3 regions of the Enterobacter bugandensis genome follow, and region 1 is predicted to be linked to each of the others. Evidence: predicted binding sites of a transcription regulator. Region 1 holds the regulator's gene; each other region holds the start of a gene.

Region 1 (5,300 bases):
GTCAGATCGGGCCAAACTGACAAATGACCGTATGCTTTATCTGTATGGCCACGTTGAAGTCAACGCCCTGACCGCTGACTCGCAACTGCGAAAAATTACGACGGATAATGCCCAGATCAACCTGGTAACCCAGGACGTGACGTCGCAGGATCTGGTCACACTGTATGGCACAACATTTAATTCCAGCGGTTTAAGAATGCGCGGGAACTTACGCAGCAAGAACGCCGAGCTGATTGAAAAGGTTAGAACCTCCTATGAAATTCAAAACAAACAAACTCAGCCTTAAAGTAATTATCGCCAGCGCGATGCTGGCGGCCAGTCTCCCCGCGCTTGCTGTAACGGGCGATACCGACCAGCCGATCCATATCGAGTCCGACACTCAGTCTCTCGATATGCAGGGTAACGTCGTCACCTTCACGGGTAACGTCGTCATGACTCAGGGGACCATCAAAATTAACGCCGATAAAGTGGTCGTTACCCGTCCGGGCGGCGAGCAGGGCAAAGAGATCATTGATGGTTACGGCAACCCGGCCACCTTCTACCAGATGCAGGACAACGGCAAGCCGGTGAAGGGCCACGCCTCGCATATGCACTATGAGTTGGCGAAGGACCTGGTCATCCTGACCGGAAACGCGTATCTGGAACAGCTGGACAGCAATATTACCGGTGACCAGATTACCTATCTGGTGAAAGAGCAAAAAATGCAGGCCTCCAGCGAGAAAGGCAAACGCGTAACCACTGTGCTGGTTCCGTCGCAGCTGCAGGACAAAGGCAAGGGCCAGGCCCCGGCACAGAAGAAGAGTAACTAATTCGCTATGGCAACATTAACTGCAAAAAATCTCGCGAAGGCCTATAAGGGCCGCCGTGTCGTAGAAGATGTCAGTCTGACCGTCAACTCCGGCGAAATTGTGGGCCTGCTTGGCCCGAACGGTGCGGGTAAAACCACCACCTTCTACATGGTGGTGGGTATTGTGCCGCGCGATGCCGGCAACATTATTATTGACGATGAAGATATCAGCCTGCTGCCGCTGCACGCGCGCGCGCGCCGTGGCATCGGCTATCTGCCGCAGGAAGCCTCTATTTTCCGTCGTCTGAGCGTCTTTGATAACCTGATGGCAGTCCTGCAAATTCGCGACGACCTGACCAACGAACAGCGTCAGGATCGCGCCAACGAGCTGATGGAAGAGTTTCATATCGAACACCTGCGCGACAGCCTGGGCCAGGCCTTGTCCGGGGGGGAACGCCGTCGTGTTGAGATTGCGCGCGCGCTGGCCGCCAATCCGAAGTTTATCCTTCTGGATGAACCGTTTGCGGGCGTTGACCCGATCTCCGTTATCGACATTAAACGCATTATCGAGCATCTGCGTGACAGCGGACTTGGCGTGCTGATCACCGACCACAACGTTCGTGAAACGCTGGCGGTATGTGAACGCGCGTATATCGTGAGCCAGGGCAATCTGATCGCTCACGGTACGCCGCAGCAGATCCTCGAAGACGATCATGTTAAGCGCGTCTATCTTGGGGAAGACTTCAGACTCTGATAGGGTAGAGGTAACGTAACGCCGAACCGGAGAAAAATGCTCTGAACATGAAGCAAGGTTTGCAATTAAGGCTCAGCCAACAGCTGGCGATGACGCCGCAGTTACAGCAGGCAATTCGTCTGTTGCAACTGTCCACCTTAGAACTCCAGCAGGAGCTCCAGCAGGCGCTGGACAGCAATCCCCTGCTGGAGCAAGCCGATCTTCATGACGAGGTAGATACCCAGCAGTCACAGGACACAGAAGCGCTCGACACCGCGGATGCACTCGAACAAAAAGAGATGCCGGACGAGCTTCCGCTGGATGCCAGCTGGGATGAAATCTATACCGCCGGGACCCCTTCCGGCACGCGTGCAGACTACCAGGACGACGAGCTACCGGTCTACCAGGGCGAAACCACCCAGTCGCTGCAGGATTACCTGATGTGGCAGGTAGAGCTTACCCCCTTCTCCGATACCGACCGCGCTATTGCCACGTCGATTGTCGACGCCGTTGATGACACCGGTTATTTGACCGTCACGCTGGACGACATTCTGGAAAGCATGGGCGATGAAGAGATTGAGATTGAGGAGATTGAAGCGGTACTGAAACGCATTCAGCGCTTCGATCCGGTCGGGGTGGCCGCGAAGGACCTGCGCGACTGTCTGCTGATCCAGCTTTCTCAGTTCAGCAAAGAGACGCCGTGGCTCGACGAGGCACGCTTAATCATCAGCGATCATCTGGATCTTCTGGCTAACCACGATTTCCGCACCCTGATGCGCGTCACGCGCCTGAAGGAAGAGGTGCTGAAAGAGGCGGTAAATCTGATTCAGTCCCTCGATCCGCGTCCCGGTCAGTCGATCCAGACCAGCGAACCCGAGTACGTTATCCCGGACGTGCTGGTCAGAAAACACAATGACCGCTGGGTCGTTGAACTGAACTCTGATAGCATCCCTCGCCTGCAAATCAACCAGCAGTACGCCTCCATGTGTACCAGCGCGCGCAACGACTCCGACAATCAATATATTCGCAGCAATCTTCAGGAAGCGCGATGGTTGATCAAGAGCCTTGAGAGCCGGAATGATACCCTGCTTCGCGTGAGCCGCTGCATCGTCGAACAGCAGCAGGCCTTCTTTGAGCAGGGCGAAGAGTATATGAAACCGATGGTGCTGGCGGATATCGCCCAGGCCGTCGAGATGCATGAATCCACTATTTCCCGCGTTACTACGCAGAAGTATCTGCACAGTCCGCGCGGTATTTTTGAGCTTAAGTATTTCTTCTCCAGCCACGTGAACACCGAGGGTGGCGGCGAAGCCTCCTCAACGGCGATTCGCGCCCTGGTGAAGAAGTTGATCGCCGCGGAGAATCCCGCGAAGCCACTAAGTGACAGTAAGTTGACCACCATGCTGTCCGATCAGGGTATTATGGTGGCACGTCGTACTGTTGCGAAGTATCGAGAGTCTTTATCCATTCCGCCGTCTAACCAGCGTAAACAGCTGGTCTGACACAACCGATAAGGAAGACACTATGCAGCTCAATATCACAGGACATAACGTCGAGATTACTGAGGCTTTACGTGACTTCGTGAACGCTAAGTTCGCGAAACTCGAGCAGTATTTCGAAAGGATCAATCAGGTCTACGTTGTGTTAAAAGTGGAGAAAGTGACTCATATCTCGGATGCAACCCTGCATGTAAACGGGGGTGAACTCCATGCCAGTGCGGAAGGGCAAGACATGTACGCGGCTATCGACGGCTTGATTGACAAGCTTGCGCGACAGCTCAATAAACATAAAGATAAACTGAAACAACACTAATTGTCCGGGCAGTTAACGGGTGCAGGACGGCCTGTTGTGAAACACAACGGGCCATTTGTACAGTTAGCGCTTAGGTGAAATTATGATGAACAACGATTCCGCTCTTCAACTGAGCAATGTCCTTAACCAGGAATGTACCCGCAGTGCCGTTCACTGCCAGAGCAAAAAACGTGCGCTGGAGATCATCAGTGAATTGGCTGCAAAACAGCTGGGCCTGCCGCCGCAGGTGGTGTTCGAAGCCATTCTGACCCGTGAAAAGATGGGCAGTACCGGTATCGGCAACGGCATCGCGATCCCGCACGGCAAGCTGGAAGAGGACACCCTGCGTGCCGTCGGTGTGTTTGTGCAGCTGGAAACGCCAATCGCTTTTGACGCCATTGATAACCAGCCCGTCGATCTCCTCTTCGCGCTGTTGGTGCCTGCCGACCAGACCAAGACCCACCTGCATACGCTTTCGCTGGTTGCTAAACGTCTGGCGGATAAAACCATCTGCCGTCGACTGCGCTCAGCCCAAAGTGATGAAGAGCTTTATCAAATTATCACTGAAGCAGAAGGCAATCAGGATGACGCATAACCAGGTGATGGCCTTCACATCTGTTGTCCTGAGGAGAAACGGAACATGGTGCTGATGATTGTCAGCGGTCGTTCAGGGTCGGGGAAATCCGTTGCTCTGCGCGCGCTGGAAGACATGGGTTTTTACTGCGTCGATAACCTGCCGGTCGTGTTATTGCCCGATTTGGCACGCACGTTAGCGGAGAGACAAACCTCCGCCGCCGTCAGTATCGACGTTCGTAACATGCCGGAATCGCCAGAGATCTTCGAACAGGCAATGAGTAACCTGCCTGACGCGTTCTCGCCTCAGCTGCTGTTCCTTGACGCCGACCGCAATACCCTGATCCGCCGCTACAGCGACACCCGTCGTCTGCATCCGCTTTCCAGCAAGAATCTCTCGCTGGAGAGCGCCATCGACGAAGAGAGCGATCTGCTTGAGCCGCTGCGCTCTCGTGCCGATCTGATTGTCGACACCTCAGAGATGTCCGTTCACGAGCTGGCGGAAATGCTGCGAACCCGGCTGCTGGGCAAACGCGAGCGCGAGCTGACGATGGTGTTCGAATCCTTCGGCTTTAAGCACGGTATTCCGATTGATGCGGACTATGTTTTCGACGTGCGCTTCCTGCCGAACCCGCACTGGGATCCTAAACTGCGTCCAATGACCGGTCTGGATAAGCCCGTGGCGGCGTTCCTCGACCGACACACAGAAGTTCACAATTTTATCTACCAGACGCGAAGCTACCTTGAGCTATGGTTACCTATGCTGGAGACAAACAATCGTAGCTACCTGACAGTGGCGATTGGCTGTACCGGCGGTAAACATCGTTCGGTCTACATCGCCGAACAGCTGGCCGACTATTTCCGCTCGCGCGGTAAGAACGTTCAGTCCCGTCATCGCACGCTGGAAAAACGTAAAACATGACCGTAAAACAAACCGTTGAGATCACCAATAAGCTGGGCATGCATGCACGCCCGGCGATGAAGCTGTTTGAGCTGATGCAGGGTTTCGATGCAGAAGTGCTGCTGCGTAATGACGAAGGCACCGAAGCGGAAGCCAACAGCGTGATTGCGCTGCTGATGCTGGACTCCGCCAAAGGGCGTCAGATTGAGGTTGAAGCCACCGGTCCTCAGGAAGAGGAAGCTCTGGCAGCGGTAGTTGCGCTGTTTAACGCCGGGTTCGACGAAGATTAGGCCTGCTATTATTCTGGCGGGTGGCGCTGCGCTTACCCGCCCTACATTAACGCATTTCTCTCCATAAACCCTTCCCCACCCAGCTGGCGCATCTGGCGCATGATCCACGCCTGACGGCTTCGCACGTACCCTGACGGGGCGCTGGCCTTGAAGCGGACAGGATTAGGCAGAACAGCCGCGAGCAGCGCCGCCTCCGACATGCTCAGCCTGCTGGCAGGTTTATTA
Region 2 (5,300 bases), 440 kb from region 1:
ACAACGGCATTCACCCCGCCCCGGGTGGCGTCGCGCAGGGCTTTGACGCCCGGTATGTCGCGCAGCGTCTGGATAAGCGGGGTGAGCACCGCGCAGTCGCTGCGAAGCTCGCCGTCCAGCCCCAGGCCTTCGCGCAGGTTCAGGATGGTTGCCCCGTGGCAGCCCAGCGTTCCGCTGACAATCAGCACGTCGCCCACCGAAAGCTGCTGCGCGCCCCAGTGAACGTCGGCGGGGATCGCCCCCATTCCGGCGGTGTTGACGAAGAGCTTATCCGCCGCGCCGCGCTGGACCACTTTGGTATCCCCGGTGACGATAGCGATCCCCGCCTCGCGGGCGGTGTGCGCCATGCTGTTGACCACTGCCGCAAGCGTCTCCATCGGTAATCCTTCTTCGAGGATAAATCCGCAGGAGAGGTAGCGCGGAATGGCGCCGCTGACGGCCACGTCGTTGGCCGTACCGCAGACGGCGAGCTTGCCAATATCGCCGCCCGGGAAGAATAGCGGGTCAATCACGTAGCTGTCGGTGGAGAACGCCAGCCGGTCGCCGTGTGCGGTGAGGGTTGAGAGCGCGATGCGCGCCTGATCCTCCTGCTCGGCGAGCCAGGGGTTATTAAAGGCCTCCATGAACAGCCGGTTAATCAGCTGCTGCATCGCCTGTCCACCGCTTCCGTGCGCCATTTCCACCGTGTTCATGCTTCACACTCCTGGTTGCGATACTGATACCACGCGGCGCATGCCCCTTCAGAGGAGACCATCAGCGCGCCAAACGCGGTTTGCGGGTTACAGGTGTTGCCAAATAGCGGGCAGTGATGAGGTTTGCATTTGCCGGTAAGCACCTCGCCGCAGCGGGACCGGGGATCGTCGCACACCTGCTGCGGCTGCGGGCGGAAGTGCGCTTCGGCATCAAATTCGCGATAGGCAGGCGTCAGTCGCACGCCGGATTCCGCAATCAGCCCCAGCCCGCGCCACTCGCTGTCGCCCTCAACGCTAAACACGTCGGCTATCGCCTGCTGTGCCCGTTCATTTCCCGCATCGGGCACCACGCGGCGGTACTGGTTTTCGACCGCGCTCAGGGACGCTATTTTCTGCTCAACCAGCATGGCTACGCCTTGCAGTAGATCAAGCGGTTCGAAACCAGCCACCACTAACGGACGATTGTGCTGATCAGCGATAAAACCGTAGGCGTCTGTGCCAATCACCATGCTGACGTGGCCCGGCGCCAGAAACGCGTCGATGCCGTTGTCTGGCTCTTCGAGCAGGCTGCGCAGCGTGGGAATGAGCGTAATATGCTGGCAGAAAAAGAAAAAGTTAGTGACGTTGCGCGCTTTCGCCTGCTGCAGCGTGATGGCCGTAGCGGGCATGGTGGTTTCAAAACCCAGCCCGAAAAAGACGACCTTGCGCTCAGGGTTAGCCTCTGCCAGCGTCAGGGCATCCATCGGTGAGTAAACGATCCGCACGTCCGCGCCGCGCGCCTTCGCCTGCAGCAGCGAGCCGTTTTTCCCCGGCACGCGCATCGCGTCGCCAAAGGTGCAGAAAATGACGTCGGGCTGGCCGGCAATTTCGATGCAGCTGTCGATACGCCCCATCGGCAAAACGCACACCGGGCAGCCGGGGCCGTGAATAAACTCAATGTTCTCCGGCAGCAGCTGGTCGAGGCCAAACTTGAAGATGGCGTGCGTGTGCCCGCCGCACACCTCCATGATCCGCAGCGGCCTTTCGTTCGTGTAGTCCACCAGCGCCGCGCGCGTTTTCAGATGTCCGAGAAGCTGCATCACCTGTTCTGGCGCGCGGTATTCATCAACGTAACGCATAGGCTAGCACTCCTCGCCGTACAGGAGCGCGCCCACGTCCGGCTCCACGTCAAACATGTTTTGCAGCGCGTCCAGCGTGTCGCGGGCTTCCGCTTCGTTAATCACACTCATCGCAAACCCCACGTGGACCAGCACCCACTGGCCGAGGCGCGACGCGCCCGTCTCATCGGTGCTGCCCACCAGCGTCAGGTCGACGTCGCGCAGGATGCCGCAAACCTCCACTTTGGCCTGATTGCCGTCGAGGGAATGGATTTGTCCCGGTACGCCTATGCACATCGTTCGCTCTCCAGCCAGTCCAGCCAGGCGTCCATGCCGTCGCCGCGCGTGGCGGAAACCAGCAGGATGTGAATGTCCGGGTTCACCTCGCGGGCATAGGCAAGGCACTTATCCACGTCGAAGTTCAGGTACGGCAGCAGGTCAACTTTGTTCAGCAGCATGAGGGAGGCGGCGGCGAACATGTGCGGGTACTTCAGCGGCTTGTCCTCCCCTTCGGTCACGGAGAGCACCGCCACTTTATGCCGTTCGCCGAGGTCGAAGCTTGCCGGGCATACCAGGTTACCGACGTTTTCGATAAACAGGATGCCGTTATCCGCCAGCGGCAGGCGAGGGGCGGCGTCGGCAATCATCTGCGCATCCAGGTGGCAGCCCTTGCCGGTGTTAACCTGGATGGCGGGCGTCCCGGTTTCGCGGATGCGCGCCGCGTCGTTAACGGTTTGCTGATCGCCTTCGATAACCGCGCAGGAGACGCGTTCGTTCAGCCGTTTGAGGGTTTCGGTCAGCAGGGTGGTTTTACCGGAGCCGGGGCTGGAGACCAGGTTGAGCACCAGCTGTTGACGGGCCGCAAAGCGGGCGCGGTTGCGGGCGGCGATCTGGTTATTTTTGTCCAGCACGTCGATCTCCACCTCCAGCATCTGGCGCTGGCTCATGCCCGGTGCGTGGGTGCCCGCTTCGCCGTGGCCGTAATGTAGGTCGCCCGTGTCGGAGCGCTGCGGCGCAAAGGTGATGCCGGTCAGGGCCGCCGCAGGACGCGGGGCAGGGGAAAAGGGCGCGGAGCGAAACGCGGAGTGGGGACGGTGTTCATCCCCTTCTATATACAGGTTGCCTTCGGCGCAACCGCAGGTGCTACACATACATTACTCCTTCTCGATTTCGAGGCGTTGGATCTGCATACCGTCATCCGCCACGATGCGAAGACCCGTGCTCTGACACTGCGGGCAGCGCTGAACCTTTGATGAGAGCAGGGTGACGTACTGCTGACACTGCTCGCACCAGCACTCTGCCTGCTGCTCTTCAATATGCAGCGCGCAGCCTTCCGCCAGCGTGCCGCGGCACACCAGTTCAAAACAGAAGGTGAGGGCGCTGCTCTCGACGCAGGAAAAGGCGCCGACCTTCAGCCAGACGCCGGTGACGCGCTTCGCGTGGTTCTGCACAGCCTGCTGTTCGATAAGTTCCAGAGCCCGCTGGCAGAGGGTGATTTCGTGCATGACGCCTCCTCAATGATTTGCGCCAGTAAATGCAATAACGGTGCCAGCTTGATTTGCGTTACGGCGTGACGATGTCAGCGCTGTCGAAATGACACGTCGACACGGCGGCATTGACAGTGTCTTTTTTGATAAAAATCATTCAAATCAACAAATTAAAAACTGGCACGGAATCTGCTTAACAGCCGCTATCTCCATTAACCGGATACCTTCTATGACTATTTGGGAAATTAGCGAAAAAGCGGATTACATCGCGCAGCGCCACCAGCAGCTTCAGGATCAGTGGCACCTCTACTGTAACTCTCTGGTGCAGGGGATCACTCTGTCAAAAGCCCGACTGCATCATGCAATGAGCTGTGCGGCGCAGGGGGATATGCGCTTTGTCCTGTTCGGTCATTTCACGGTCTTTGTGACCTTGGCAGACAGCTTTAACAGCCACACCATCGAGTACTACGTTGAGAATAAAGAGGGTGAAAAACAACGTATTGCGCAGGCGCAGCTGATGGCCGACGGCATGGTCGACGGCTACGTCAGCAACCGCGATCGCCAGCAGGTGCTTGAGCACTATCTGGAGAAAATCGCGCCGGTTTACAACGGTCTCTACGCCGCGGTTGAGCACGACTTGCCGGTAGACCTCAAACAGCTCGTCGTGGGAAAGGCCCCCGCAAATCTTGCCTGATAACCGAATGTCGAAAAGTGTCGATGAGACAGTTTTTCGTCGTCAAAAATGACTATCACCAGAGGATTGCCCGGTGAACCGTTTTGTAATTGCTGACTCGACGGTCTGTATTGGCTGTCGGACCTGTGAGGCGGCGTGTTCGGAAACGCACCGCCTGCACGGGCTGCAGTCCATGCCGCGCCTGCGCGTCATGCGTAATGAGAAAGAGTCTGCCCCGCAGCTCTGCCACCACTGTGAAGATGCCCCGTGCGCGGGCGTCTGTCCCGTCAATGCCATCACCCGCGTCGATGGCGCGGTCCAGCTGAACGAAAGCCTGTGCGTGAGCTGCAAGCTGTGCGGCATCGCCTGCCCGTTCGGTGCCATTGAATTCTCCGGCAGCCGCCCGCTGCATATCCCGGCGAACGCCAATACCCCGAAAGCGCCGCCTGCGCCACCGGCTCCGGCACGCGTGAGCACGCTGCTGGACTGGGTGCCCGGCATCCGCGCTATTGCGGTGAAGTGCGACCTGTGCAGCTTTGACGAACAGGGCCCGGCCTGCGTGCGGACCTGCCCGACCAAAGCGCTGATCCTGGTTAACATCCGCGATATCGCCCGCACCAGCAGGCGCAAGCGCGAGCTGACCATTAATACCGACGTCGGCGATCTTTCGCTTCTGCAGGCGCTTAACGAGGGGGCGAAATGAACGCGATATTTATGATTAACAGCGCCGTGGCGTACTTTGCCGCTGCCGCCGCGCTGGCGCTGGTGTTCTCTTTCCATAAAACCCTGAGCGGCTGGATAGCCGGTATCGGCGGGGCGGTCGGCAGCCTGATGACGCTGGCGGCGGGCGGTGTCGTCCTGCTCGGCGGACAATCAGTGGAAACACTCATGCCGCTGATTCGCCATACCGTGGCGATTACGCCGCTGAACGCCATCTGGCTGGTGACCTTTGGCCTGTGCGGGCTGTTTATCAGCCTGTTCAATATCGACTGGCACCGCCATCAGCAGACCAAAGCCAACGGCCTGCTGGTCAATCTGCTGATGGCCGCCGCGGTCTGCACGGTTATCGCCAGCAACCTCGGCGCGCTGGTGGTGATGGCGGAGATCATGGCGCTGTGTGGCGTGTTCCTGACCGGCTGCAGCGCCTCCAGCAAGCTATGGTTTGCGCTCGGACGCCTCGGCACGCTGCTGCTGGCGCTGGCCTGCTGGCTGGTGTGGCAGCGTTTCGGCACCCTGGACTTTGCCGCGCTTAACGGCCAGCCGCTGGGGAACGACGTCTGGCTGCTGGGCACAGTCGGCTTTGGCCTGCTGGCCGGGATTATCCCGCTGCACGGTTGGGTCCCGCAGGCGC
Region 3 (5,300 bases), 480 kb from region 1:
CCACAGCAAAAATGGCAAAGACCATCACTGGGAAATTACCAACAAGTTCAGCTATAAGATCGACAGAAACTGGCTGCCGTATCTTGAGCTGCAGTGGCTGGACAGATGGAATGATTACAACCGCGAGCAGTACAGGATCCGCCTGGGGTTACGTTATTCGTTCTAATAAAAAAGCCGCTGATTTCTCAGCGGCTTTTTTTACTACGGATTGACCGTATTAGTCTTCTTTCGCACCGCGCATAGCACGTTTACGATCGTTCTCGGTCAGGTGACGTTTACGGATACGAATTGACTGTGGAGTCACTTCTACCAGTTCGTCATCATCAATGAACTCCAGAGCTTGCTCCAGGGTCATCTTGATCGGTGGAACCAGAACCGTTGCTTCGTCAGTACCGGACGCACGCATGTTGGTCAGCTTCTTACCGGTCAGGCAGTTTACCGTCAGGTCGTTAGAACGGCTGTGAATACCGATGATCTGGCCTTCGTAAACTTCAGCACCGTGACCCAGGAACAGCTTACCGCGATCCTGCAGACCGAACAGCGCAAACGCAACCGCTTTACCCTGACCGTTGGAGATCAGTACGCCGTTGTTACGCTGGCCCACTTCGCCCGGACGAACGTCGTCGTAGTGGCTGAAGGTGGAGTACAGCAGGCCGGTACCGGAGGTCATGGTCATGAACTCAGAACGGAAGCCGATCAGGCCACGGCTTGGGATCACGTAGTCGAGACGTACGCGGCCTTTGCCGTCTGGATTCATGTTTTTCAGGTCGCCTTTACGCTCGCCCAGCGCCTGCATCACAGAACCCTGGTGCTGCTCTTCTACGTCCAGCGTTACGTTTTCGAACGGCTCTTGTTTACGGCCATCGATTTCGCGGAAGATTACTTTCGGACGGGAAACCGCCATCTCGAAACCTTCACGACGCATGTTTTCGATCAGAACAGACAGGTGCAGCTCACCACGACCGGAAACGCGGAATGCATCAGCGTCTTCGGTTTCTTCAACGCGCAGCGCAACGTTGTGCACCAGCTCTTTGTTCAGACGGTCAAGGATCTGACGAGAGGTAACGAACTTACCTTCTTTACCACAGAACGGAGAGGTGTTGACGTTGAAGAACATGGATACGGTTGGTTCATCAACGGACAGGGCTGGCAGCGCTTCGACGTTCTGCGGATCGCAGATGGTGTCGGAGATGTTCAGCTCACCCAGACCGGTGATCGCGATGATGTCGCCCGCTTCAGCGATGTCGCTCTCGATACGCTCAAGACCCAGGTGAGTCAGGACTTTACCGACTTTACCGTTACGGGTTTTGCCTTCGCTATCGATGATAGTGACCTGCTGGTTAGGCTTCACTTTGCCGCGCTTGATACGGCCAATGCCGATTACGCCAACGTAGTTGTTGTAGTCGAGCTGGGAGATCTGCATCTGCAGGGTGCCTTCCAGGTCAACGTTTGGCGCAGGCACACGGTCAACAATCGCCTGATACAGCGGGGTCATGTCTTCAGCCATGTCTTCGTGGTCCAGACCTGCGATACCGTTCAACGCAGAGGCGTAAACGATAGGGAAGTCCAGCTGCTCGTCGGTCGCGTCGAGGTTAACGAACAGGTCGAAGACCTGGTCAACAACCCAGTCAGGACGCGCGCCAGGGCGGTCAACTTTGTTGATAACAACGATTGGCTTCAGACCATGGGCAAAAGCTTTTTTGGTCACGAAGCGCGTCTGTGGCATTGGGCCATCCATTGCGTCAACGACCAGCAGAACGGAGTCTACCATGGACATTACACGTTCAACTTCACCACCGAAGTCGGCGTGCCCTGGGGTATCAACGATGTTGATACGGTAGTCATTCCATTTAATCGCGGTGTTTTTCGCGAGGATGGTAATCCCACGCTCTTTCTCCAAATCGTTGGAGTCCATCACGCGTTCTTGGGTTTCGGCACGCGCATCAAACGTACCGGATTGCTGCAGCAGCTTATCAACCAGGGTAGTTTTACCATGGTCAACGTGCGCGATGATGGCGATGTTACGCAAATTTTCGATCACAACTTTGCCTCAGGCATTTAGAAATAGCGCGTTATTGTACACGGATTAATCGCACTACAAAACAGGATCACAAACATCCCCCGCAAACAAGTATTGCAGAGATGCTTTGTGATCGCTTTCACGGAGCGGTAAAAGGGCACTTTAACGTAAATTGCACCAATATGGTGCTTAATGTTCACATTGAAGCACTATACTGGTGCAACAAATCCATCATGGTGCAGCCCTTTTGCACTATGGTGCGCATGATAACGCCTTTTTGGGGTGTTTTAAAAGTTGGCACAGATTTCGCTTTATAAAAAATACATGGCAACAGCCAGTACCAACAGAAATTGAAGACCTCGTTACCACGACGACAATGACCAATCTGGAGAGTTAAGTATGTCCGCTGAACACGTTTTGACGATGCTGAACGAACATGAAGTGAAGTTTGTTGATCTGCGCTTCACCGATACCAAAGGTAAAGAACAGCACGTCACAATCCCTGCTCATCAGGTGAACGCCGAATTCTTTGAAGAAGGCAAAATGTTTGACGGCTCCTCCATTGGTGGCTGGAAAGGCATTAACGAATCCGACATGGTTCTGATGCCAGACGCAACCACTGCGGTCATTGATCCGTTCTTCGAAGAACCAACCCTGATCATCCGCTGCGACATCCTCGAGCCCGGCACGCTGCAGGGCTACGACCGCGACCCACGTTCTATCGCAAAACGCGCTGAAGAGTACCTGCGTTCTACCGGCATCGCGGACACCGTTCTGTTCGGGCCAGAGCCAGAGTTCTTCCTGTTCGACGACATCCGCTTCGGTGCCTCTATTTCTGGCTCCCACGTGGCTATCGACGACATCGAAGGCGCATGGAACTCTTCCACCAAATACGAAGGTGGTAACAAAGGTCACCGTCCTGGTGTGAAAGGCGGTTACTTCCCGGTTCCTCCGGTCGACTCTGCGCAGGACATTCGTTCCACCATGTGTCTGGTGATGGAAGAGATGGGCCTGGTTGTTGAAGCGCACCACCACGAAGTGGCGACTGCGGGTCAGAACGAAGTGGCAACCCGCTTCAACACCATGACCAAAAAAGCGGACGAAATTCAGATCTACAAATACGTTGTGCACAACGTTGCGCACCGTTTCGGTAAAACCGCGACCTTCATGCCAAAACCAATGTTTGGCGACAACGGTTCCGGTATGCACTGCCACATGTCTCTGTCCAAGAACGGTACCAACCTGTTCTCTGGCGACAAATATGCCGGTCTGTCCGAGCAGGCGCTGTATTACATCGGTGGTGTTATCAAACACGCTAAAGCGATCAACGCCCTGGCGAACCCAACCACTAACTCCTACAAGCGTCTGGTCCCGGGCTACGAAGCGCCAGTTATGCTGGCCTACTCTGCGCGTAACCGTTCTGCTTCCATCCGTATCCCGGTGGTGGCGTCGCCAAAAGCGCGTCGTATCGAAGTGCGCTTCCCGGACCCAGCGGCTAACCCATACCTGTGCTTCGCTGCGCTGCTGATGGCCGGTCTGGACGGTATCAAGAACAAGATCCACCCAGGCGAAGCGATGGACAAAAACCTGTACGACCTGCCGCCAGAAGAAGCGAAAGAGATCCCACAGGTTGCTGGCTCTCTGGAAGAAGCCCTGCAGGCGCTGGATGCAGACCGCGAGTTCCTGACTGCGGGTGGCGTATTCACTGACGACGCTATCGATGCTTACATCGCCCTGCGTACTGAAGAGAACGACCGCGTGCGTATGACTCCGCATCCGGTTGAGTTCGAACTGTACTACAGCGTTTAATTTAGTTGTTTTACCCGGCGTCAAAAGCGCCGGGGGTAGTTGCCGTGGAAACTTTTAGCCCATCTCCGGATGGGCTTTTTTCTCCACCAACAACCTGATCTCTCGCGCTTTTTACGCCGAAACCGCTATACTGCACTAAAACAGTGCAACGACTCCAGGAGACTGCTGAATGGCAACTGGCACGCTGCCCGATGCTGGGCAGATCCTCAATTCTTTGATTAACAGCATCCTGCTGGTCGACGACGAGCTGGCCGTCCACTATGCCAACCCGGCGGCTCAACAGCTGCTCGCCCAGAGTTCACGCAAACTGTTTGGCACCCCGCTTCCTGAATTGTTGAGCTATTTCTCGCTGAATATTGGCCTGATGCAGGAAAGTTTGCAGGCCGGTCAGGGGTTCACCGATAACGAAGTCACGCTGGTGATCGACGGGCGCTCACATATTCTTTCCCTTACCGCGCAACGTTTGCCGGAAGGACTGATCCTGCTGGAAATGGCGCCGATGGATAATCAGCGTCGCCTGAGCCAGGAGCAGCTTCAGCACGCGCAGCAAATTGCCGCCCGTGACCTGGTGCGCGGTCTCGCGCATGAAATCAAAAACCCGCTGGGTGGGTTACGCGGCGCGGCGCAGCTTCTGACCAAGGCCCTGCCCGACCCTGCGCTGGCGGAGTACACCAACGTCATCATTGAGCAGGCGGACCGCCTGCGTAACCTGGTCGATCGCCTGCTCGGGCCGCAGCAGCCGGGTATGCACGTTTCAGAAAGCATTCATAAAGTCGCTGAACGGGTGGTGAAGCTCGTCTCCATGGAGCTGCCGGAGAACGTCACGCTGGTGCGTGATTACGACCCAAGCCTGCCGGAACTGGCGCATGACCCGGACCAGATTGAGCAGGTTCTGCTGAATATTGTGCGCAATGCCCTGCAGGCGCTGGGGCCGGAAGGCGGCGAGATTATTTTACGCACCCGCACCGCCTTCCAGCTTACGCTGCACGGCGTGCGCTATCGTCTGGCGGCACGCATCGACGTTGAGGATAACGGGCCTGGCATTCCTTCTCATCTGCAGGACACCCTGTTCTACCCAATGGTAAGCGGGCGCGAAGGCGGTACGGGACTGGGCTTATCTATCGCCCGCAGCTTGATCGATCAGCACTCCGGAAAAATTGAATTTACCAGTTGGCCGGGACATACCGAGTTTTCGGTTTTCCTGCCGATTAAAAAATAAAGGTGACGTTTATGCAACGAGGGATAGTCTGGGTAGTCGATGACGATAGCTCCATCCGTTGGGTGCTTGAACGCGCGCTCACAGGGGCAGGTTTAAGCTGCACGACGTTTGAGAGCGGCAGCGAGGTGCTCGACGCACTCACCACCAAAACGCCGGACGTTCTGCTGTCGGATATTCGCATGCCGGGCATGGACGGGCTGGCGCTGTTAAAGCAGATCAAACAGCGCCATCCTATGCTTCCGGTCATCATAA

Evidence for each region. Region 1 encodes sigma-54, which starts transcription at its own class of promoters, with help from an activator protein. Its sites were predicted from a motif close to GTTGGCACANNTTTCGCTNT; they were not measured.
Region 2: a site for sigma-54 is predicted at 3,323-3,342, ahead of hypA (hydrogenase maturation nickel metallochaperone HypA). Genes of this name have one in related genera too.
Region 3: a site for sigma-54 is predicted at 2,314-2,333, ahead of glnA (glutamate--ammonia ligase). Genes of this name have one in related genera too.

What each region holds. Positions count from the first base shown of each region.
Region 1 covers NZ_LT992502.1:4,169,479-4,174,778, forward strand. The annotation lists gene lptC (LPS export ABC transporter periplasmic protein LptC) at 1-286, shown strand, start outside; gene lptA (lipopolysaccharide ABC transporter substrate-binding protein LptA) at 255-809, shown strand; gene lptB (LPS export ABC transporter ATP-binding protein) at 816-1,541, shown strand; gene rpoN (RNA polymerase factor sigma-54) at 1,589-3,022, shown strand; gene hpf (ribosome hibernation promoting factor) at 3,045-3,332, shown strand; gene ptsN (PTS IIA-like nitrogen regulatory protein PtsN) at 3,415-3,906, shown strand; gene rapZ (RNase adapter RapZ) at 3,952-4,806, shown strand; gene npr (PTS phosphocarrier protein NPr) at 4,803-5,075, shown strand; gene mtgA (monofunctional biosynthetic peptidoglycan transglycosylase) at 5,117-5,300, opposite strand, start outside.
Region 2 covers NZ_LT992502.1:3,729,568-3,734,867, reverse strand. The annotation lists gene hypE (hydrogenase expression/formation protein HypE) at 1-692, opposite strand, end outside; gene hypD (hydrogenase formation protein HypD) at 689-1,810, opposite strand; gene DG357_RS18005 (HypC/HybG/HupF family hydrogenase formation chaperone) at 1,814-2,086, opposite strand; gene hypB (hydrogenase nickel incorporation protein HypB) at 2,077-2,940, opposite strand; gene hypA (hydrogenase maturation nickel metallochaperone HypA) at 2,944-3,294, opposite strand; gene hycA (formate hydrogenlyase regulator HycA) at 3,506-3,970, shown strand; gene DG357_RS17980 (4Fe-4S dicluster domain-containing protein) at 4,044-4,652, shown strand; gene hycC (formate hydrogenlyase subunit 3) at 4,649-5,300, shown strand, end outside.
Region 3 covers NZ_LT992502.1:4,644,883-4,650,182, forward strand. The annotation lists gene ompL (porin OmpL) at 1-166, shown strand, start outside; gene typA (ribosome-dependent GTPase TypA) at 218-2,041, opposite strand; gene glnA (glutamate--ammonia ligase) at 2,420-3,829, shown strand; gene glnL (nitrogen regulation protein NR(II)) at 3,999-5,048, shown strand; gene glnG (nitrogen regulation protein NR(I)) at 5,060-5,300, shown strand, end outside.